Regions from separate parts of the Spirochaeta cellobiosiphila DSM 17781 genome, predicted to be linked through region 3. Evidence: a T-box and tRNA genes for the amino acid it is inferred to sense, from the RefSeq annotation. Region 3 holds a T-box; the other regions hold tRNA genes.

Region 1 (8,114 bases), on a different contig from region 3:
ATGGCCTTTTTTATCCAGCCAAATACTTCTTCCTTCTTGTGTTTTTTAACTTCATTTATAAAGAGGGGGCTTAATGCTAATACTGCTATAAAAAGTCTTAAACTACTTAGCCATAATGGTGACATAGTTGAGAACTTGATCATAATAATAGAACTTGAAGCAGCGGCTATTCCCAGGGTAAGTATTAAGTAAATCATGGCGACACTATGTCTGTTTTTTAGAGGCAGGTCAATAAAAGGAGTTAAAAAAAAACCGGCCATAATGACCGGTCTCTTTATTAATAAATGACAGGATTTAACCTATAGCGTCTTTACCTTTTTCTCCACTTCGGATTCGGATACATTCATCAAGAGTTGTTACAAAGATTTTTCCATCTCCGATTTCCCCAGTTCTGGCTCCTTTTATGATCGCTTCAATTGTTGTGTCAACAAATTCGTCGTTAACAGCAATTTCAATGCGGACTTTCTTTAGAAGGTTAACCTCAACGTCTACACCACGATAAGATTCTTGATAGCCTTTCTGTTGGCCAGCGCCCATGGCATTGGTAACGGAAATCTTGAAAATATCCTTGGCGTATAGTTCCTGCTTAACATCAGTTAGCTTGTGTGGTTGAATATAAGCCGTAATTAATTTCATTCGTTAACTCCTTCTTTTTATAGGTTCGTAAAGATCTGGAAACCATGGTATGCTTCTGATCCGTGTTCCTCAATATCAAGACCTTGAAGTTCTTCTTTTTCAGATACTCGAAGTCCGATAACCAATTTGATCACAAAGAATAGAGCCAGTGCTGATAAGAATACGAATACAAATACACTGACAACTCCAATTAGCTGTACTCCAAGCTGACCAACGCCTCCACCATAGAATAATCCAGTGATAGGGTTCTCTCCTCCTTTTGTACCATCAGCAAAAAGACCAACAGCTATTGTACCCCAAGCACCACATACACCGTGAACGGATACGGCACCAACGGGATCATCAATATGAAGGATTTTATCGAAGAACTCTACAGACAGAACAACTAACACACCAGCAATAGCACCTACAATAATAGCTCCAATAGGATTAATAACCCAAGTACCAGCTGTGATACCTACAAGACCAGCTAGGGCTCCGTTAAGCGTCATAGAAGGATCAGGCTTACCACCAATAATCCATATTGTAATCATAGCAAGAATGGCACCTGCAGAAGCGGCTAGAGTTGTTGTCATTGCTACATGTGCAATGTCAGTGTCAGTTCCGCTTAATGTAGATCCTGCGTTAAAACCATACCAACCAAACCAGAGTATGAATACACCGAGTGAAGCTAGAGGCAGGTTGTGACCCTGGATCGCTTTTACAGTGATTTTACCATCTACTTTTACATACTTACCAATTCTGGGCCCTAACATAATTGCACCAGCTAGAGCTGCCCAACCGCCAGTTGAGTGTACGATTGTAGATCCTGCAAAGTCATGGAAATCTAATCCATATAAGAACCCTTCTCCCCAAGTCCAATGTCCTACTACAGGATAAATAACAGCGGAGACTACAACAGAGTAGAGAAGATAGGAAGTGAATTTAGTTCTTTCAGCCATAGCACCAGAAACAATAGTAGCTGCTGTCGCTGCAAACACTACCTGGAACATCCAATCTCGGAATATAGCACTCATATCATATACTTCTGGATTGTAAGCCATAAAGAATCCTAGGAACCCATCTTCGCCAGCATAGGCATTTCCATACATAATCGCCCAACCGACTGCGAAATATGCTATAGCACCAACGCTGAAGTCCATAAGATTCTTCATAATAATATTACCAGCATTCTTAGCCCGTGTCAGACCTGTTTCAACCATGGCAAAACCAGCTTGCATTAAGAATACAAGGGCAGCAGCAATGATGAGCCAAATCATATCAAAGGCAGCAGAGAACGATGCCAGCTGATCAGCTACTGTCTCATCTGCAAATGCAACACCAGTTGCCATGCAAAGAGCCAGTAAGATGAAAATAATTTTTTTCATTGTAAAGCCTCCTAAGCTTATTATTGTATTTTTTCTTTGCTGTTCAATTGAATGCAGGTATCATGCCAAGTCTGCTTTATCCTTAGGGTATATCTGTATTGAAATATCTAAAGTGTTCTTTGATAAGGAAATATTGTTTTTATAGTTTTTATTAATTATGAAAATTTGCTTTTTTGTGAATATTCGTAATTGTTTACTTTTCTGTAGAAAAACATCCAAAAGGTTGGATACTATATAAATAGTACAAAAATGTAGTTAATTGTTAGACGTTGCATAGGGTAAAATTATAAAGAAGCCCTATCGCAACTAGTTTGATAGGGCCTGTTTTCAATACATATAATGGCAACTACTTATAGTAGGAGGGATCAATACCGTGTTTCTTAACTCGTAATCCCATGATTCTTTCTGTTATCCCTAAAGCACGAGCAGATTTTGCCATATTGCCTCGTGAGGTTTTTAAGCTATCCAGAATAATCTCCCTTTCCATATTGTCCAGGGTTTCCGCTAGCGTTCCTGAAAAACTTGTACCTGTGGATTCTGCAGATTGTAAACTAGGAGGTAAATGGTGAGCGTGAATGACTTCATCAGAACTCATGAGGACCGCTCTCTCTATACAATTTTCAAGTTCTCGAACATTTCCTGGCCAGTGGTAGCTGGTTAAAAGATCAATTGCAGAAGTAGATATTCTTCTTATCGCCTTATGATTTTTAGAAGCATATTTCTCAACAAAGTAATCCGTCAATAACATTATATCTGTTCTTCTGTCACGTAATGGTGGAATATGTATGGGGAAGACATTCAATCTGTAATATAAGTCTTCTCTGAAGTCATGGGTAATCATAGCTTCTTCCAAGTTTCGATTGGTAGCAGCAATAATGCGAACATTGGTTCTGATAGTTTTGTTACCACCTACACGTTCAAATTCCTGTTCTTGAAGAACGCGAAGTAGTTTTACTTGAGTCATTGGGGCAAGATCTCCGATTTCATCTAGGAAAATAGTACCGCCATCGGCCATTTCGAATCTACCTTTTCTTGTATTTATAGCTCCTGTGAAAGCCCCTTTTTCATGCCCGAACAACTCACTTTCAATAACTGTTTCCGGTAGTGCGGCACAGTTAACCTTTATGAAAGGTCCCTGAGCTCTATAACTATTATAATGTATGGCGTGGGCTACTAATTCTTTACCTGTTCCAGATTCCCCTCTGATTAATACCGTTGCTTCTGATTTGCATACTTGAGCTATGAGGTCAAAGACTGCCTGCATAGTTGGGCTTGAACCTATTATATTAGCTGGCCGAAACTTTTCCTGTAACTCATGTTTCAGTCTAGAATTTTCTTCCATTAGTTTTTGTCTTTCTTCTTGAAGGCTTTGCCTTATTTTAACAGCTTGAGCTATCATACTGGCTACAATAGAAAAAAGTTGTACGTATCTGTCAAGATGACCTTCTTCCTCATAAGGTCGATCAGCGCTGAAGGCTCCGATGGTCTCATTACCGATTTTTACGGGAACGCATATGAAAGAAATATCTCTTTTCCTCATTCCTTTGCGGGCTCCTGTTTTGTTGAGGAAAGCCGGTTCATCACTTATCCTGGGTACTACTACAGATTGGCCTGTCTGCACAACTTTACCTGTAATGCCTTCACCAAGTTGATAACGTCCTTTTTCTTGTTGACTATTACTCAGTCCGTAAGCTTCTTCAATAAAGATCTCACCTGTTTGTCTATTTAATAAGGTGATTGTGCCTCGTAGTATTTGTAGGTGTTCAGCAAGTGATTGAAGTATGGGATTTATACTTTGTTTTAAATCAATTGAACGATCGAGGATTTGGCTGATTTCAAAGAGTATTGATAGCTCTTGGACTCGTGAATCCAGTGATTGTCCCTGTGGCTTGTCATGCATGATTCACCTCATTTTAGTCAAAATTAGTGGTATCATACACAAATGTAGGACGTAGTGCAATAAAAAACGAAAAAAGACTAGTAATCTTCTGATGTTTTTCTTATTATAAGGTGATATTGGAATGGAATTCTCCTCGTATAATGCGATTGTATAATAATGCCCGATTTTTGGGAAAGTCTATTGACAAAAGAATGTGGCTTTGCTATTTTCATCGAGCAACTTTGATTAAGCCCTTGTAGCTCAGTTGGTAGAGCACCACCATGGTAAGGTGGGGGTCACCGGTTCAAATCCGGTCGAGGGCTCGTGATTTTTACCCTTATTGGCACAAATTGTAAGGCGCCACAAATTCGAGGGTGGAACTTCGTTTAGGGAGTATGAGAGATGGCAAAAGGAAAAAAAGGCGCAGTAGAGCTAATTTCTTTAACTTGTTCTGAGTGTGGAAGACGTAACTACACTACGAGTAAGAACAGACGAAACATTCAGGGTAAGATGGAATTTAACAAGTACTGCAAGTGGGATAAGAAGCACACTACCCACAAAGAATCTAAGATTAAGTAAATTACATACAGGCCAGTAGCTCCAATTGGCAGAGCGTCGGTCTCCAAAACCGAATGTTGTAGGTTCGAACCCTACCTGGCCTGTATTTTCTATTTATATCATGGGGAGCCGATAGGTCATGAAAAAGATTAAAGCCTTTATTGAAGAATCAATCAATGAAATGAAGAAGGTTGTTTGGCCTGGGAAAGAAAGTGTTATGTCATCAATACGCGTAGTATTTGTGTCAACTGTTCTTTTCGCCATTTTTTTTGGTGTAGTAGATTACCTCCTAATGAACGGTCTTTATTTGATATTCTAAGAAGGGGACATTATGGCCAAAGGTTGGTATGTTCTTCATACATATTCAGGGTATGAGAACAAGATAGAAAAGTACATTCGAATGCTCATGGAGGACGGGTCCCTAGGTGGGGCCGTTTTTGATATTAAGGTTCCTTCTGAGGAAGTTGTAGAAGTTAAAGATGGTAAGAAAAGAACAGTGAATCGTAAATTCTTACCTGGATACATTTTGTTAGAAATGGACCTTCCAAATCTTGGGTGGAAATCTGTTGTATCACACATCAGAAAGATTAATGGAGTTACTGGCTTCGTTGGTGCTACTGGTACTAATGTGAAGCCTCAACCCATAAGTCAAGATGAGGCTAGGACTATTTTGATGAAAACTGGTGAAATAAAAGCTGATAAAGCTTACCGTTCGACCCAGACCTATGCTATTGGTGAGCAAGTTCGGGTTGTTGACGGACCTTTTGAATCTTTCACTGGTTCTGTAGAAGAAGTTAATCTTGAGAAGGCTAAATTACGTGTGATGGTCGGTATATTTGGTCGATCAACACCTGTAGAAGTGGATTTTTCTCAGGTTGAAAAGATTTAATATTCCCACGGTAAGTGGGAGCCATTATTAGAGAATGGCGATATTACCACATTTTGGAGAATAGGGAATGGCTAAGAAAAAGGTTACTGCAATTATTAAATTGCAAGTTCCTGCAGGTAAAGCAACCCCAGCACCCCCAGTAGGTCCTGCTTTAGGTCCTCATGGTGTAAGTGCTCCTCAGTTTGTTCAACAGTTTAATGATGCAACAAAAAACTTTGAAGCTGGTTTGACTATACCTGTAGTAATCTCGGTTTATAGTGACCGAAGTTTTACTTTTATCACAAAAACTCCACCTGCTGCTGTACTTATTAAGAAAGCTTGTAAGATACAGTCTGGTTCTGCAGAACCTCATAAGGTGAAGGTTGCAACTCTTAAAAAGGATGATCTTAAGTCTATCGCAGAACTTAAGATGCCTGACTTAAATGCTAACGACATTGAAATGGCAATGAATATTATTGCTGGTACTGCTCGTAGTATGGGTGTAGAGGTGGAGAAGTAAGATGAAGCGTGGAAAGAAATATCAGGAAGCCCTGAAAAAGTACGATCGAGTTAAGTTGTACACTATGGATGAGGCTGTCAGCAAAGTAAAAGAAATGGCTTTTGCTAAGTTTGATGAAGCCGTTGAAGTAAGTGTTAACTTAAATCTTAAGAAATCTCACACCATTCGAGACACTTTAGTTCTTCCTAATCAGTTTGCTGAAGGAAAGAAAATTCTTGTCTTTGCAAAGGGTGATAAAGCTCAGGAAGCTAAAGATGCTGGTGCTGCCTTTGTTGGTGACAGTGATCTTATCGATAAGATTAAAGGTGGCTGGTTAGATTTTGATGTTGCAGTTGCAACACCCGATATGATGAAAGATGTAGGTCGATTAGGGCCGATTCTTGGTCGAAGAGGGTTAATGCCTAATCCCAAAACTCAAACAGTGACTACTGATGTTAAAGGGGCTATTGCTCAACTTCAACAAGGTCGAGTTGAGTTTCGAGCTGACAAGGGTGGGATTGTCCACTTATTAATTGGTAAAGTCTCAATGGATGCTGAAAAGATTGTTGAAAATGTTCGAACTTTTGTAACAGAGCTCGAAAAAAGACGTCCAACAGATCTTAAAGGTGATTACATTAAGACTATCGCTCTATCTTCCACTATGGGACCTGGTGTTAAGGTTCAAGTGAAGGATAACTAAGGCCTGGTGAGGAGAAAGAAATGAGTGAGAAGAAGATACAACCCAAAAAAGTTGAAGCTGTAGCAGCTTTAAAAGAAAGTTTTGGTAGAGTAAATGATTTTTTCTTTACAGATTATCGAGGCTTAACAGTAGAGCAAATAACTGAGTTAAGAACCAAGTTACGTGGTCTTAATGCGGAGTATAAGGTTGTAAAAAACAACTTTGCTAAAATTGCTTTTCGTGAAATGGAAGGTGAGGATGTTGATGAGTATTTAGTAGGACCAACAGCTGTTGCTCTTGCTTTAGATGAATCAGGACCTGTAGCTAAGGCTCTATTAGAGTTTGCTGAAGAAAATCCTATAGCTGTAAAAGGTGGTTTGATTGCTGGTGGTTCTTATGACCATAAGCAAGTTGAAGCTTATTCCAAGCTTCCAACAAGAATTGAACTTATCCAAAAACTTATGGGTACAATGAATGCTCCTGCACAAAACATGGTTTATGTGCTTAATGGGGTAACTACAAAGCTTGTTAGAACTTTACAAGCTGTGGCTGATCAAAAGGCTGCTAACTAAATTAAAATAAACAGCGTTAGTCTTCATTTTATGAGCCATGCTATCGCTGTATATATTATATTATATTAAGGAGAAGGTAATATGGCACTTTCAACTGATGAAATTTTAGAAGCAATCGCGGGAATGACTGTTCTCGAAGTATCTGAGCTTGTTAAAGCAATGGAAGAAAAATTTGGAGTAACTGCAGCTGCTCCTGTAGCTGTTGCAGCTGCTGGTGGTGCAGCTCCTGCTGCTGCTGCAGAAGAACAGACTGAGTTTGATGTTATTCTTAAGTCTGCTGATGCAAGTAAGAAAATTCCTGTAATCAAAGAAGTTCGAGCTATCACTGGTCTTGGACTAAAAGAAGCTAAAGAACTTGTTGAAGCAGGTGGAAAGGCTGTTAAAGAAGCCGTTTCTAAAGAAGAAGCAGAAGAGATTAAAGGAAAACTTGAAGCTGCAGGCGCTGCTGTTGAAGTTAAATAATCTCTTTATTAGAGAACTAATTTTATTTTCTCATTTTACCACCGGAAGCAATGAATTCCGGTGGTTATTCTTTGTCAGGGGGGTGTGGAATGTTTAAGCGGGACAAGGCAATAGAGCGTACATACATGGGTGTTGAGTACGAAGAAGTTATGGAATTGCCTAACCTGGTTGATATTCAGCTAGCTTCATACGAGAAGTTTTTGCAAAGGGAAGTTCTGTCTAAAGGGTTAACGCCTAATGAGCAGGGCCTAGAAGATGTGTTCCAATCTGTTTTCCCTATCGAAAGTCCAAGTGGAGACCTAGTTCTTGAATACGCAGGTTATACTTTGGATGAGGAAGCGAAAAAGCTTTCTGAAGCTGAGTGTAAACAGAAAGGACTTACTTATGCTGTGCCTATTAAGGCTCAAATTAATCTGATTTTTCAAAGTACAGGTGAGATACGTCAAAAGAGTATCTATATGGGAGATATCCCACTTATGACTGAAAGGGGTACCTTTATAATTAATGGTGCTGAACGTGTTGTTGTAAGTCAAATTCATAGATCACCTGGTGTCGTTTTCTCAGATGAAAAGGGTGTTTATTCCTCTCGAATAA
Region 2 (8,114 bases), 270 kb from region 3:
TACTTGTTCGGGAATCGCTGTTAATTATGTATGATACTCTAGAATTATTAAACTTATTTATAGATCTTGACTCATATTAAGAAGTTCTTGATAGAAGGTTTTTCCAATAGTGTCATTTTTCAGTTGTAGAAATTCCATTATTTTGGGGTTTTCTATAATGAAACCATTTATTTTCTTTAAATTGTCTATTAATTGATCAGCATAGATGTCTTGTTTAATAGATGTCTCAGTTTGCGCATCTATAATGCCTTTTCTCGTATCCAAATAGGATAAATATTGTGTTTTTATTTTATTATACAATTCGAAATCTGGCATTTTTATATTTTTTATAGATAAGTATTCAACAGATATATAGGGTAAATCTTTTTTCATATGAGATATTAGTTCTCTTTTTGCTATTGAACTGATATCTGCTTCATTATTGTAGTTTCTTATAACAAAGTCAGCACTCCTATCCGCGAGTATATCTAGTTGATTAGACAAATAAGTCCCAAGGTTATCAGGAGTAATTCCAAGATTAGTTAATTCATATAGTTTAACGGAATTAGGCTTGAGTGAAAGTGATATGTCAAAGCTATATTTAAATGTTTCAATACTATTACTGTATTGGCTATATAGTTCTGCTGAGGGTAACTCCCCTTTGTAATTATAGTCTTTTCTATAGCTTGATATATCATATTGATAAATAATAAAATTATTAGGTATTACTTTCTGCCAACGCCATAGTAATCTTTCTTTTGTATGATCTTTTTTTTCAATTCCACTAGTTTTAGAATAAAAAACTAAACCTTCATTTGGAATCATATAAGGATTAATCCAACCTAAAATAAAGATGGTACAAGAGAGTATGGTTACAATTATAAAAACTATTATTATTTTTTTCATTCATTAATCCATTTAGATAAATAATTAAGATCAGATATGATACCATCAGGAATTATATGTTTACAACGTGGATCCTTCTTTCGTAATCTCAATGACCTTTTGTCTCCTGCAAATAGTATCCCTTTAAAACCTAAATTTTGGGCTGTATATATATCATTTAATATATCATTGCCAATATAGCAGACATCGGAAGAATGTATGCCTGTATTGGCAAGTTGCTCTATTATATCTTGAAAAATGCATAAGGATGGTTTACTTATTTTTTTTATATAAGACCATGTAACTAAATTGTTATCAAAACCAATTTCATCTATTTTTTTTTGAAATAGATACTCCAGAATAGGTTTCGTGTAGAATTGAGCATTACTTACAATCCCTAAACGTATATTGTTGTCTTTTAAAATGCTAATTGTTTTATCTGCATCTGGCATTAAATATACTGGATTATTAAGACATTCATAAGTCATAGCAATTTGTTTTAATATATCTCTTGGAAAATTTCGTTCAAAAGTAGAGTTAAGAAACTGTTTCCATATATCTAATATATCCACTTCAGGATGTAGAATCCCTTCATTTATTCTTTCTTTATGATTTTCTTCAATTAAATGTCTAAAAGTATGCGTGTAATCAATATTTTTTATAGGTAGACCATATCTGTTAAGGACTTCATTCATTATAGAAGTCTTCGACTTTATTGTGGTACCAACTTCACCTGCTCTTGATATGAGTAGTGTGCCATATATATCAAATAATACCACTTTGGGTTTAAATTTCAAATTGATAGTATTATTGTAATATGTACCTATAGGCTTGAGTGGTGATATAGATTCTTCGAAAATTTTGGTATATAAAGTATTATCGATGTTAGACATATACTAACATTGTGTAACAATTAATATGCTTTGGCAATTGGAATAGGTATTTTGAAGATAAATAAAAGTATATATATAGTAATTAAACGGTCTTTTTTTGTTTGTTTCTATTTCAACCTGTCTCTTTTTATTTATTATGCGACAGGTAATTGGCAGAACTTTTTGGATGTTACTCAATTTATGGTATTAGATGCAATTAAATATTTAAGTTTTTTTAATGTTATGTTTTCTTTAATATTTCTTATACTTAAAGATAGTGATGAGAATTTTCTTATTCATATTTTAAATATTTTAATACTTTTTATAATAAATCTTATGCTATTTATTATTGCTATGTTTATTGAAAGTCTTCATTTAATGTAGCTGTATTTTTTTTGTTAGTCTATCCTGTTGACAACAATACATCGCTTGTGTATATTACGCATCGTCAGTTATTTAATGATTTGCCGACATAGCTCAGCTGGCCAGAGCACGTGACTTGTAATCTCGGGGTCATCGGTTCGAATCCGATTGTCGGCTTTCATAATAACACGGGGAGGTTCCCGAGCGGTCAAAGGGGGCAGACTGTAAATCTGTTGCTTCGGCTTCGAAGGTTCGAATCCTTCTCTCCCCAAAAAGTCCTCTCAATAGAGAGGACTTTTTTTTTAGGGAGTTATTATGTCTGATAATGTATTTTACAAAGATGGACTGCATTTTTCATGTATAGGTTGTCATGCTTGTTGTCGCCATGATCCTGGCTATGTTTTTCTTACCGAATCAGATATTCAAAGAATGCTTGATTATCTAAATATTCCTTTAAAAAAATTTCTAGATACCTATTGCCGTATTGAAGTAATTGGCCCCTTTAAACGAGTTAGCTTAATAGAAAAGGCTAACTATGACTGTATATTTTGGAAAGACGGATGTACCATATATGATGCAAGACCTTTACAATGTCGTTCGTATCCTTTTTGGAATAGTGTAATGCAAAATCGAGCCTCCTGGGATAATGAAGGAAGTAATTGTCCTGGAATCAATAAAGGTACCCTTCACGACAGAAAAGAAATAGATGCTTGGTTGGAGTCCAATCTATCTGATCCAATAATTGAAATTGATTAGTTTTTTGCCTATTCTGTGTATATATTAAAGTAGTACGGAAGATTATATGTCAGATGATTACAAAGATGGTTCTATTTACTTGAATCGACAAGAAATAATATTATTATATAGACATCTAAAAATTGTTGATTCTAGAGATTTAGATGAAGTTTATATGAAGTTAGAGTCGTTTTTATTCGATAATTTTACCATTTCTGAAATAGAAAAAATCCAAGAAGATTGTGATAATAAGGGAGTTTGAAATTGAAGAAACTGTTCACCTTTATTTTATTAATTGGAATATCAATTAATATATTTGCCTTTGATTCAGGAGGGGAGAAAGTTTATGACCTTTTTGCCCCCTTATTGTTGGGAAGCTCCCAAAATTCTACACAAGAGTTTTCACCGCAAACAGATCTTTTAAATCCTGCCTTAAGTGCTGGGCGTCAAAGGACTGTTTTGGATGCAAGCTATATTGGATTAGTAGGTACCGACAGTAGTTTAGAAAAATCTGGGTACTCAGGACATGTTATAAATGTTGGAGGAAGTTTTCCAACAAAATATGCTGTTTTTGGTGGTTCTGTTCACTATCTAACATCTGAGCTTACAGGTTTAGATATTGGATCAGCTGGTCTAATTCATTTTAATGTTAGTAAAGATATTTTTTCAGATTTCTATGTAGGAACAGGATTGGATATAGATCTTGGAGCTGGTGAAACTTTTGATTGGGGATTAGGTTTAGATTTTGGAGTTTATCATCTCCCTATGACGCTTTTGGGTATTGAAGATGTTTCATGGGGAGTTTCCTTACTTAATTTAGGAAAGACAATTACCAGTTCAAATGATCCATACCCAGCTCCTTTTACATTACAAGGTACGGTTGCTTTACCTATTTATAATGGTGAAAAGACAAAGATTGATTGGAGTAATACTGTAGCTTTGCCTTTTGCTCAAAATATTGCTTATACTACAGGAATAGGACTTAATTTAGGTGATGACCTAGAAATAAATACAAGTATCAAATTTGACCTAAGAGAAACTATTGATGGCTCCACCCCTTGGAGAACTATTATACCTTCTTTAAGTTTACGTTATTCTTATACTGCAGGTGACAACGAAAATGAGGATGTATGGAAGAATAGTCAATATACGCCTAGCATCGGATTTGCACCATTAAACAATCATATTTATGCAATAGGTGTAGGAGTAAATATCCCTGTTGGTGTCTTTGATTCGAAAGGTCCTGATGTTGATATTGATTACCAAGATATAAATTACATAAGTCCAAATAATGATGGAATAAATGATGCTGTAGAATTTCCATTCGGATTAAAAGATAGTCGCTATATAAAAGAATACAAATTTATTGTAACAGACTCATTAGGGAATATAGTTAGGACTATTGAAAATAAAGAAGATCGTCCAGAAAGCATAAATCTAGAAAATCTATGGAATAGGTTAGTTTCTGTAAAAAGCGGCATACCTATTCCTGAATCGCTTCGTTGGGATGCCTATTCAGATACAGCAGGTATTGTTGAAGATGGTACATATTATTTTCATGTAATCGCAATTGATGATAATGGGAATACTACTGAGTCTCCAAAATATGAGATAAAAGTGGACAATACCCCTCCTGATGTAAAAATTGAACCAATAACAGATATAGATTTAATTTTTAGTCCCAATGGAGATGGAAATAAGGACTCTTTATTAATCAAACAAACAGGCTCAGTAGAATCTAAATGGTTTGGTAAAATAGTTTCTTCTAATGGTACTGTTGTTAAAGATTTTATTTTTAATAATGAACAACCAAGTGATCTTGTTTGGGATGGGACAAACAACGAAGGATTAACAGTACCTGATGGTGTTTATGCCTATCAGATTAGTTCTATTGATAAAGCCGGTAACTCTACAGCTGCATCAGTGAACAATATAATAGTTAATACAGAAGTAACACCTGTGGTGTTATCCATAAATTCTGCTTACCTATCTCCCAACAACGATGGTCGGTTTGATACATTAAGTTTCTTGCTAGATATTCCCGTAAAGAATGGTATCCGTGAATGGAATATCAACATATATGATGATCAAGACAATTTAGTACAAACTATTGATAAAGAAGAATCAAAAACTTTAGAGATATTTGAATACAATGGTCTTGATGATAAGGACGAAATACTTCCTGAAGGTAGCTACTATGGCAAACTTCAGGTATTTTACGAAAATGGTAATGCACCAGAAAGCAAAAGCCCTTCCTTTTTGGTGGATGTAACACCTCCAAAAGCATCTATTAAATTGTCTGGAGCACCTATATTTAGTCCAAATGGAGATGGGAAACGTGATACCATTGTTATTTATCAAGATAGCTCATCAGAAGAAGAATGGTCAGGGAACGTAATAAAAGATGGGACAGTGATATTTAATAAAGTTTGGCTGACCCAAGCTGATGACAAATTTGAATGGGATGGTAAAACTAATGCTGGTCCTTTAGCAACGGATGGTTTGTATTCTTATTCTCTTTCTGCCTATGATAAAGCAGGTAATTATACAACTAAAATAATTGATAATATCGAACTCAACACAGAAGAAACTGATATTCTGTTATCAATAGATAAAGGCTCTTTTTCTCCTAATAATGATAATGTTAAAGATGATCTAGTGTTTTATCCTAAAGCAAAATTAGAGACTGGAATATCTGAATATCGATTAGATATAAAGAACAACAAAGATATTGTTGTAAAAACATTCACCGGCAAGAATAATCTTCCAGAAAATATAGTATGGGATGGTTTCGATAATAGCGGAGCTAAGTCTTTGGATGGTGTTTATTTTGCTGAGTTACAAGTTTCTTATGTGAAAGGTGATACTCCAAAGTCTAAATCACCTAATTTTTCCATAGATACTATATATCCTCAAATCGAAGTAGATAGTTCCAACCTTTTATTTAGTCCAAATGGGGACAATAATAAAGATTCACTTCATATAGAACAGACTTCTTCCTTGGAGGAAAAATGGACAGGAATAATCAAGACTTCAAAAAATGAACAGGTCTATACTAAGACATGGAAAGGAACAGCAGTTGATTGGAGTTGGCCAGGTATTGATAATAGTGGAAATGTGCTAGATGATGGTATTTATACTTATGAGATTGAAGCTGAAGATAATGCTGGAAATAAAACGATTAAACAAATTAAGAATATTCAAATTGATAATAGAAGAACAAAAGTTTATGTGACAGTTAGTGCTGATGGTTTTAGTCCAAATAATGATGATGTATATGATACAATTACACTAAATACTCTATTTTCTGATCCTGTTGGGTTGGAATCTTGGTCGCTCAAGCTTAATAATTCAGAAGGCGTAACCATAAAGACTTTCAGTGGACAAGATAATAAAGTAAATAAATTCATTTGGGATGGAAAAGGTGATGACGGTACTATAGTTGATGATAGCTATACTGCGGTTTTTGAGGCAATATATTTTAAAGGTGATAAACCAATGATGAAATCTACGCCTTTTACTCTGGACTCGACAGCCCCAGCAATCAAACTAAGTATGTCTCCAATACCTTTTAGTCCAGATAATGATGGTGTGGAAGATGAAGCTGTTCTTAAGTTAGATATTAAAGACGCTTCAAATATTAAAAATTGGAATTTGGATATTTTGGATCCCGAAGGAAGAATTTTCTATACCTTCTCAGGTATTGGTATGCCATCATCTGAATTGATATGGAATGGTAAATCGTTGGATGGTGAACTTGTACAGGCTGCAACAGATTATACAGGCTCGTTTAAGATTTCTGATGTTTTAGGAAACAAAGCAAGTCAAGAATTATTAATTCCAGTTGATGTATTAGTTATTAAGGATGGTGATAAATTGAAAATTGCCATTTCAAGTATTACTTTTGCACCTAACAGTCCCTCCTTGTCATCAGAAGGTTCGCACAGGAACAATAATGAAAAGATACTTCGTCGACTAGCAGAGATTCTTAAAAAGTATGGTCAATATAATATTCAAATTGAAGGCTATGCTGTAAGTGTATTTTGGGCTGATCCTGTAAAAGCGGCAAAGGAAGAAAAAGAAGAATTAATACCTCTATCAACGTCTAGAGCTGAAGTAGTAAAAAAGGCCTTAGAAGATCTGGGCATAAAAGGTTCTAGAATGACTGCAGTAGGATTAGGAGGTGCTAATCCTATAGTACCTCATGCTGATTTGGAAAATCGTTGGAAAAATAGACGGGTAGAATTTATCTTAATAAAATAGAGAATTATGAAGAAGATATTATATGCGATTATTTCTGTAATCATTGTTTTGATACTTTTATTATTAGTTACTATAGGAGTTGGTGTGTATTGGAATACACCAACTCGCATTTCTGATGAAGACTTTGTTTATATTATATATGGAGGAGAATCCTTCTCGAGTGTTGCACAGGATTTAGAAGATAGAAACTTAATAAAGAATCAATATTTATTTAGAATATTAGGTAAAGTTTTAAATTCAGAAAATAAACTACGTTCTGGAGCTTTTAAGCTATCGCCTAAGTTAAGCACATGGGATAATTATCAAATCCTTATTAATGGTCCTCAAGAAATGGTTCAGATAACAATACCTGAGGGTTGGACTATAAATAAAATCGGGAAACTATTAGAAAGAAAAGGCATTACTGATTATATTGATTTTAAGACTGCTGTTTCAGATCCTGTTTTGCTTTCTGAATTGGGAATAATTGATAAAACGGCTGAAGGGTATTTATTTCCTGATACATATAAGTTTGTCCCAGGCCAAGATGCTGAATCTGTTGTTAAGTTTTTAGTTAATGAGTTTTACTCGAAAATATCATCAATCTATCCAGATTGGAAAAATTTATCGCAAGATGAATTAAATAAGCGTTTAATATTAGCCAGCGTTATTGAAAGAGAATTTCGAACCCCTTCAGAAGCACCTAAGATAGCGAGTGTATTTTATAACAGACTTGAAAATGGTATTGCATTAGAATCTTGTGCAACAATTGAATATGTTTTAACTGAAATTGAAGGTAAACCTCATCCTGAAAGGATTTTCTATCGTGATTTAGAGATTGATAACCCGTATAATACATACAAGTACAAGGGACTTCCTCCAGGCCCGATTTCTAATCCTGGTTTAGTATCTTTGAAAGCAGCATTCTACCCAGAAGAAACAAACTATCTTTTCTTTGTAATCGAAGATCCTTCAGAAGGAAGACATCGTTTTTCAGAGACATATGATCAACATTTAAGAGCAAAGAGTTTATACTTA
Region 3 (8,114 bases):
CTCTATGTGGTGATGATATAACTTTGTACTTTCAAGTAGAGGATGGTATTGTTACAGAAACAAAGTTTGAAGGTAGTGGCTGTTCTATCTGTATGGCTAGTACCAATTTATTGTGCAGCTCCTTAGAAGGGCGATCTATTAAGGATGTGGAAGGTATCATTACCCAATTCAAGGGTATGCTTCTTGATAATGAGACTCCTAATTTTCCTGAAGAGATTAGTGATTTAGAAGCATTAGAGGGAGTTAAAAACTACCCTGTAAGAATAAAGTGCGCTGTTCTTCCTTGGAATACAGCCACTGATATGATAAAGGAATTGAGCAATGGCTAAAGTATATACAAAGGAAAAAATATTAGAGATCATACATCCTGTCATTGATCCTGAAGTTGGTTTTTCTATTGTTGATATGGGTCTGGTCTATGAAGCAAGTATGTCTGAAAATGGGCTGGTGTATATTGAAATGACACTAACTACTCCTGCTTGTCCTCTTGGTCCGCAAATCGGACAGGAAGTAACAACAAGGTTGTTGGAGGATCCCTATATAACGGAAGTTGATTTTAATTGGACTTTTAGGCCCATGTGGGATCCTGCTACTATGGCTTCAGAAGAAGTCAGATGGGCAATGGGGATGTTCTAAAATTCTAAAATAAAAGTTCTTGCAGTAATGGCCAGTATCTCCAATAATGATAATATGATCATTGAGGAAAAATCTGGCTATACTGTGATTACACTAGAAATCGATCATTTAGATACTGTCAACACTAGTGAATTCATAAACAATATTGTTCCCACTATTTTATCCAGTAATGAGGTTATCCTCGATATGTCACGAGTTAAATTCGTGGATAGTTCAGGTTTAGGTGCTTTATTAAATGCTGTTAGAAGCTTAAAAAAACAAAATGGTCATCTAAAACTAGCTAATGTTCAAGAATCTGTAGCTGTGTTATTTAAAATGGTGCGACTGGAAAATGTCGTAAAATCATATCCTGATATTAATGCAGCCCTCAAGAAATAGAGTATGGAGATTTACAGTCGGGCAACAAGCCAAGTCTATGGTTTTGTAGTACTGTTTTTTGCCTGGTTTTCGTTGTTTGCCAGTCTTTTTCTATCAACAGGAATTACTAGTTTCTCTTTACTTACTGGCATTATTATAGCCCGTTTGATATTGCTTACAGGTTTAGGTTCTACTTTTTTGTTTATTACAGATCGAAAAAAGAGAGATACCCTTTTTTTTCTATCTCTTTTGGTTTTATTTGTCTCAAATTACCTAATAGAACTTCTTCAGGATATTCCTTACTACCATATCGAATTGTTACTTCTGTTATTAACCATATCAATTTATAGTCATCTAAAGGTCTTTCTCTTTTATTTCTGTATTAATATTATTTTCTTTATTCTTCTTTACTTTCTAGGCCCAAAAACAAGCGATATTAAATTCAATGTCTTCATTACTTTGGTTGGGGGGACTCTAGGCCTGTACACTCATTTAAATCGAAAGCATCTTAAAAAATTACTGAATCGAATTGAGGTCAAGCAAGTCGAGCAGAATAAAGAACTAGAACAACAGATAGAGTTTGAAAATATCATATCCGAAATCAGTGCTTCTGTTATCTATCTACCAGCCTCAGAGTTAGATTGGACTATAGATCTTATTCTCGAGACAGTGGGTTCCTATGAAAAAGTAGAGCGATGTTACGTTTTTACTTATGAGGATCATAAAGATCATTTGGCTCTTACTTATCATTGGAGTTTGGAGAACTCAGTTCTGGGTTTAAAATCCGGTGACCGCTTTGAGCTTTCCAGTTTTCCCTATATTGAACAACAGATTCAAAGCGGACAAATGATTATTGCTGTGAAGCCAAGTGACTTTCCTAAACAATTGCGTAAGGAATTGGATCAGATTACTGGAAATGATATCAATAGTATGTTGATGGCTCCCTTATTCTATTCTAACCGTGTGACTGGATTCTTTGGATTCGATTCTTCTCAGATAAGAGAAGAAGGGTGGTCTGAGAGAACTATGAACCTCATTAATGTTATAGGTCAGATTATTATGACCGCCATTGAACGAAAACGATCAGCGAATGTTATTCAAATGAATGATATTCGATTCAGTGAATTAGCCCGTTCCATTAAACAGGTTTTCTTTTTGGCCAATCGTGACTTTTCTTCCATGATTTATATTAGTCCTCCCTTTGAAAATATCTGGGAAATCCCTACTAAAAGTATTTACCATGATCCTTATGTATGGAAGGAGAGGATTCATCCAGCAGATAAGGAGCAATTAAATTTCGTACTAAAGGAAGACGTTCTAGCGGGCGAGTCTTTTGATATTGAGTGCCGACTCTTATTTGATAAGGGGCGTATTAAATGGATTCGCATGTCTGCTTTTCCTGTTGCTGATGATGAAGATACTGTTTACCGTTATTCTGGTATCATCGAAGATATAACAGAAGAAAAAAGTATATCACTTCGGCTGGCTGAAGCACGTTCTTATGAGTCCGATGTTAGTGCTCGTATACAGCAAACTCTTCTTCTAACAACGATAGATAGTCAGCTGGAAGGGGTGGATCTAGATGTCATGTCTATCCCCTCTCAATCTGTGGATGGTGATTTTTTTGATTTTTACCGCATGAATGACCACATACTTGATTTTGTATTAGCAGATGTTATGGGTAAAGGCATAGCCGCTGCATTAACAGGTGCTGCTGCAAAAAACAGTTTCAATCGAAGTCGCTTGGACTTAAGTATTGCTCATAGTGGAATTCCTAAACCAGAGGATATTGTCTCCAAAACTGATTTGTATGTATCTAAAGAACTAATCGATATTGGTAAATTTCTAACCCTCTACTACGTTCGTATTGATTCTAAAAGACATTCTCTTGATTTTGTCGACTGCGGTCATACTTCTATTATTCATTATTGTGGTCAATCTCAATCCTGCTGGATTATCAAAGGGGTCAATATGCCAATGGGCTTTACCGTTGGACAGGAGTATAAACAATTTCGGTTACCTTTAAGAAAAGGGGATATGTATTTTCTTTATTCAGATGGTATATCAGAAGCTGTTAATTCAGAAGGTGAGCTTTTTGGAGAGGAAAGACTTATCCATATCATCAGATCTCATGCAGACAAATCAGCAACAGAAATAGCCCAATTGGTAAAGGACTTGAGTTTTAGCTATGCTTATGAGGGGTTCAAAGATGATGTTACCTGTATTGCCTTCAAACCTCTATGGGAAGATAATACAGAGTATTGGAATCGAAGCTTCCCTTACTCTTCTGAGAGTATTAGAGATATCCGTGATTTTTCCCAGGAATTCCTGGATGATATTCTAAAAGACCTTATTAATGATGACAATAAAGCAGCTATAATCCTGGCTATTAATGAAGCTGTAGCCAATATTATGGAACATTCTAAGCCTAAGGATACATCCTTTGGTATTCAAATGGAGATGGGATTAGAAGAGGATTGGTTTTTTATTCGTATGACTTATATTGGTGACGAATTCAATTGGTTAGACTATCCTGAGCCTGACGTGACGACCTATCAGGATTCGGGATATGGGTTACATCTTATCCAGACTATAATGGACAGTGCTATTTATTATCCTGGAGAAAAGGGGCAATACCGTATATGTCTTAGTAAAAATCTAAGGCAAGATTAATTAGCCTTGATATTCTAACAAGGTTACCGCTTCAATATGATCAGTCCAGGGAAACATATCCACTGGTTGTACTTTTTTGGTCTGATAACCTTCTCCCTTCAATAATTCTAAATCTCGAGCTAAAGTTTCTGGATTACAGGATATATAAACGACTTTTCTCGGTTTTGCCTTGCCTAAGGATTGAATAAACATAGGAGTAGAACCACTTCGTGGAGGATCCATAAACACTACATCCAAAGGATGGCCTTCTTCTGCCAGGGCTTCCATAAATTGTCCGGCATCCCCTTCATAAAAGTAGGCATTACTGACTTTATTACGTTTTGCATTTCTTATGGCATCTTTTACCGCATCCCCATTTAATTCAACCCCAATAACCTGTTTGACATGGGAACTGGCTATGAGCCCAATAGTTCCAATTCCTGAATAAGCATCTAAGATGGTCTCATTACTTTTAAGTTGAGCTAATTCTAGAACTTTATTATAAAGGACTTTGGTTTGAACAGGATTGATTTGATAAAATGACTTAGCAGATATCTGAAAAGTCATACCACAGAGTTTATCTATAATATAGCCTTTTCCAAAGAGTACTACATCCCTTTTACCTAATACCATTGTTGTATCCTCATCATTCACATTTTGGATGATGGTTGTTATCTCAGGATGTTTATCACGTAATACTTTGATAAAGTTTTTCTTTCCAGGGAATTGAAGGGTCGTGACAACAAGTACAACCATCATTTCACCACTATCGAAACCTGATTTTATTAGTATATGTCTGAGGAAACCCTGTCTATTTAGTTCATTATAAGCTGTCATTTTGAAGGATTTCATTAAACCCTTAATAGTACTTACAATCTTGTCCCCTCGTTCATCCTGTATCAGGCACCTTTCAATAGGGACTAGTTTATGACTCTTTTCTGAGTATAAGCCATTAATCGTTCCCTTTCTTTTATCATAAGCAAAGGTAGAGTGCATTTTGTTACGATAGCTCCAGGGATGCTTCATCCCTATAATAGACGGGACAGTAGCAAAGGGGCTTAATAGTTGGCGTACTTTTTTATTCTTATATTCCAAGCTTTGTTCATAGGGTCTATCCAATAGTTGACAACCTCCACATTGCTTAAAATACGGACAAGGAGAATTATTTTTACTATGAGGATGAGCTTCCTTTTTGGGTGCTTCCAGGCTCACTCGTTTTGGGTATCTCTTAGGATGAGGCCCTTGTTTTCTACTGTTGCTCGTTTTTGCCTTTCCTGTGTGCTTTTCCTTCATTATTACCTTTCCTCTCCTTAACCTGGACAAGTTATACCAAAGCTATGGTCGTAAAGCAATGAGGAAGGTAAGGCTTTTCCTAATTTTTACGAGACTTCTGTAATTTGAAAGGGCTTGTAAAAGATTTTGAAAGGCCCTTTCAAAAAAATTGAAAGGACTAGTAAAAAAAGTTGAAAAGCCTTTTCGAAATGATAACCCCCTTTACATCTGCTCAAAAGAAGACTTGATTAGTCTAGGAAAGATGACTAAATTTGGTAGATCATTCATTATGGGAGTCATGCTTTGTTAAAAGATTATTTCGCTAATCAATCCTATGCCATCATTGCTGGGTATTGTGATAATAAGATTGTAGCCTTGATTGGAGGTATCCTTTTTAACAAAGAGGGAATGGTTATAATCTTTCCTAAAGCCAATCCCTATAGTGTGGGGCAAAAGATCACCATTCATTTGGATAGCCGTGTTGGTGTAGAAGAATTCGATATCAATCTCCGTGTTTATCGAAGTTCTGTTAAAGCTATTGTGACAAAGGTAGAAGAGAGAAGAATTTCAGTAATACTTGAAGATTATGAATTATTCTATTCTAACAATGTTGTTGATTCCTATAGAAAGGAAGGTTATCGATTTCCCGTTGATAATAGAAGTAGTATTACTCTTCCTGAAAGTACAATTGATCCTGTCATAGATACTGATCCTGTTATTCAGCGTAATAAGCTCGGTGTTCTTATTACCTCTGCTCCTGATAGACCTCATACTACTGTTATGGCGTTCCTCTCTACAAAACAAGATGATATTTTCATTATAAGCCAGAAGGGGTCTTTCAAATCCCATAATCTTCATAGGGATAGAAATGTGGCCTTTGCTATTGATCACAGACCAGAGTTTACCTTTGATAAAGCTATAGAATGGAATTATTCAATAATTATTGGTGAGCTTTTTAAAATATCCCCGAGTAATCCTGCTTTTAGTTCCATTCAATATGAATTTGTTGATAAGAATCCCTGGGAGACTGCTTTTTTTACAGATCCTTCTATCGAGATGTTTCATATTAAGGCCGTAGAGCTTCTTTGCCCTGAAAAACTCTACAAGTAGTTTATAACCTTAATTATTGTAACTAAATGGTGCTTCCTCTTGTCCAATCATAGTCATAATCTTGACAATAAAGACTTTACCATTCATATTACTAATAAGACTATGAAGGAGAAGAGTAGGTCAAAGAATTCTTGCTAGAGAGTAAAGGACATAGGCTGTAATCCTTTTCAAGGAACTTGATTGAAAACCACTCCTGAGTTGCCCACGGAAAGTTAAAGAATCACTTTGATTAGTATGCTGGGACGTAAACCAAACGATAGAGGTAAATGAAGTGCAGTATCCTTCGTTATAGTACAGAGAAGGACTGAATAAAGGTGGAACCGCGGAGAGCTTCTGTGCCCTTCGTCCTTATTTAATTAAGAGGACGGAGTACATGGAAGCTTTTTTTGTCTACAAAAGGAGAGATATATGTCAGAAAAATTAACTAAAGAAGAAAAAATATTCCGAAAGCGGCATTCAACTGCTCATATAATGGCAGAGGCTGTATTGCAAATATTTCCAGATGCCAAGATCGCTATTGGGCCTGCTATCGATGATGGGTTTTATTATGATTTTGATCTACCTCGAAAGCTTAAGGAAGAAGATCTTGAAGATATTGAAAACAGAATGCGGGATATTATCAATAAGGGAGCTTCTTTTGATAAAGAAGTCATTTCACGGGAAGTTGCCTTAGAACGATTTGCTGATCAACCTTATAAGGTTGAGCTTATTAATGACTTACCTGAAGATGCCGAGATCAGTCTCTACCATAGTGGTGATTTTGTAGACCTTTGCAAAGGTCCTCATGTGGAGAATTCCAGTCAGATTGATCCACGGGCTATTAAATTAATGTCTATAGCTGGGGCCTATTGGAGAGGTGACTCCACTAGACCTATGTTACAACGTATTTATGGGACTGTTTGGAATAATGCTAAAGAGCTTCGGTTTTATCTTAATAAATTAGAGGAACTCAAAAAACGGGATCACCGTAAGTTGGGTAAAGAATTAGATCTCTTCCATATGGTTGATGAAAATCCAGGTCAGATCTTTTGGCATGACAAGGGCTGGTCCATTTATCTAACTATTCAGAATTATGTACGTAATCGATTATCTGAACAGAATTATATTGAGGTTCATACCCCTTCTGTTATGCCTAAATCTCTATGGGAACGTTCTGGTCACTGGGCAAAATATAAGGAAAACATGTTTATAACAGAGAGCGAAAAGAGAGAATTTGCTCTTAAACCTATGAACTGCCCTGGACATGTAGAAATTTTTAAACAGGGGATTAAAAGCTATCGTGATTTACCTCTTCGTATGGCTGAGTTTGGGAGTTGTACACGTAATGAAGCTTCAGGAGCTCTTCATGGTATTATGAGAGTGAGAGGGTTTGTTCAGGATGATGCCCATATCTTCTGTACAGAAGAACAAATAGCTGATGAAGTAGTTCTCTTTGTTGATCTTTTAAAGAGCATGTATAAAGACTTTGGCTTTGGTGATGACAACATAATTGTTAAGTTCAGTACTCGACCTGAAAAAAGAATTGGTGAAGATGCCACTTGGGATAGGTCGGAAGGAGCATTAGCCAATGCTTGCAAAGTGGCTGGCCTGGAATATGAGATTGCTGAGGGAGAAGGTGCTTTCTATGGTCCTAAATTAGAGTTTACCTTAGTCGATGCTCTAGGTCGCCATTGGCAGTGCGGTACCATTCAAGTGGATTACCTCTTACCATCTAATGATAGACTAAATGCGTCTTATATTGGGGAAGATGACAATAAACATTCTCCTGTTATGCTCCATAGAGCTGTATTGGGATCATTAGAGCGATTTATTGGGATATTGATTGAACAATATGCAGGAGCTTTCCCTGTTTGGTTGAATCCTACTCAGGTCATGGTGATTCCTGTAGCTCAGAACTTTAACGAATATGCTCAGAAGGTAACAGCTCAATTAAAGGCCGCAGGTATCCGTGTGAAATTAGATGATTCTGATAACAGGATGAATGCTAAAATTAGGGCGGCTCAAAATGAGAAAATTCCTTATATGTTCATTCTTGGTGAACGGGAGGAATCGGAGAATCAAGTAAGTGTTCGTCTTAGAACTGGTGA

Evidence for each region. A T-box is a leader RNA that pairs with one kind of tRNA and senses whether it is charged. The one in region 3 lies ahead of thrS (threonine--tRNA ligase), so its partner is inferred to be a tRNA-Thr.
Region 1: it has a tRNA-Thr gene. The T-box ahead of thrS (threonine--tRNA ligase) is inferred to sense a tRNA for this amino acid. The anticodon was not compared.
Region 2: it has a tRNA-Thr gene. The T-box ahead of thrS (threonine--tRNA ligase) is inferred to sense a tRNA for this amino acid. The anticodon was not compared.

The regions. Positions count from the first base shown of each region.
Region 1 covers NZ_KE384556.1:80,846-88,959, reverse strand. The annotation lists gene K345_RS0113080 (DMT family transporter) at 1-197, opposite strand, end outside; gene K345_RS0113075 (P-II family nitrogen regulator) at 295-636, opposite strand; gene K345_RS0113070 (ammonium transporter) at 654-2,003, opposite strand; gene nifA (nif-specific transcriptional activator NifA) at 2,350-3,903, opposite strand; tRNA gene K345_RS0113055 (tRNA-Thr) at 4,133-4,205, shown strand; gene rpmG (50S ribosomal protein L33) at 4,285-4,461, shown strand; tRNA gene K345_RS0113045 (tRNA-Trp) at 4,471-4,544, shown strand; gene secE (preprotein translocase subunit SecE) at 4,580-4,759, shown strand; gene nusG (transcription termination/antitermination protein NusG) at 4,772-5,329, shown strand; gene rplK (50S ribosomal protein L11) at 5,397-5,828, shown strand; gene rplA (50S ribosomal protein L1) at 5,830-6,507, shown strand; gene rplJ (50S ribosomal protein L10) at 6,528-7,058, shown strand; gene rplL (50S ribosomal protein L7/L12) at 7,140-7,520, shown strand; gene rpoB (DNA-directed RNA polymerase subunit beta) at 7,610-8,114, shown strand, end outside.
Region 2 covers NZ_KE384554.1:89,467-97,580, reverse strand. The annotation lists gene K345_RS0107185 (hypothetical protein) at 1-80, shown strand, start outside; gene K345_RS0107180 (hypothetical protein) at 58-885, opposite strand; gene K345_RS0107175 (HAD family hydrolase) at 882-1,757, opposite strand; tRNA gene K345_RS0107165 (tRNA-Thr) at 2,203-2,276, shown strand; tRNA gene K345_RS0107160 (tRNA-Tyr) at 2,290-2,370, shown strand; gene K345_RS0107155 (YkgJ family cysteine cluster protein) at 2,415-2,855, shown strand; gene K345_RS0107150 (hypothetical protein) at 2,902-3,096, shown strand; gene K345_RS0107145 (OmpA family protein) at 3,099-7,097, shown strand; gene mltG (endolytic transglycosylase MltG) at 7,104-8,114, shown strand, end outside.
Region 3 covers NZ_KE384554.1:355,272-363,385, reverse strand. The annotation lists gene sufU (Fe-S cluster assembly sulfur transfer protein SufU) at 1-329, shown strand, start outside; gene K345_RS0108430 (metal-sulfur cluster assembly factor) at 322-636, shown strand; gene K345_RS0108425 (STAS domain-containing protein) at 691-1,014, shown strand; gene K345_RS0108420 (SpoIIE family protein phosphatase) at 1,018-3,666, shown strand; gene rlmD (23S rRNA (uracil(1939)-C(5))-methyltransferase RlmD) at 3,667-4,938, opposite strand; gene K345_RS20325 (hypothetical protein) at 5,221-6,027, shown strand; T-box leader at 6,121-6,380, shown strand; gene thrS (threonine--tRNA ligase) at 6,436-8,114, shown strand, end outside.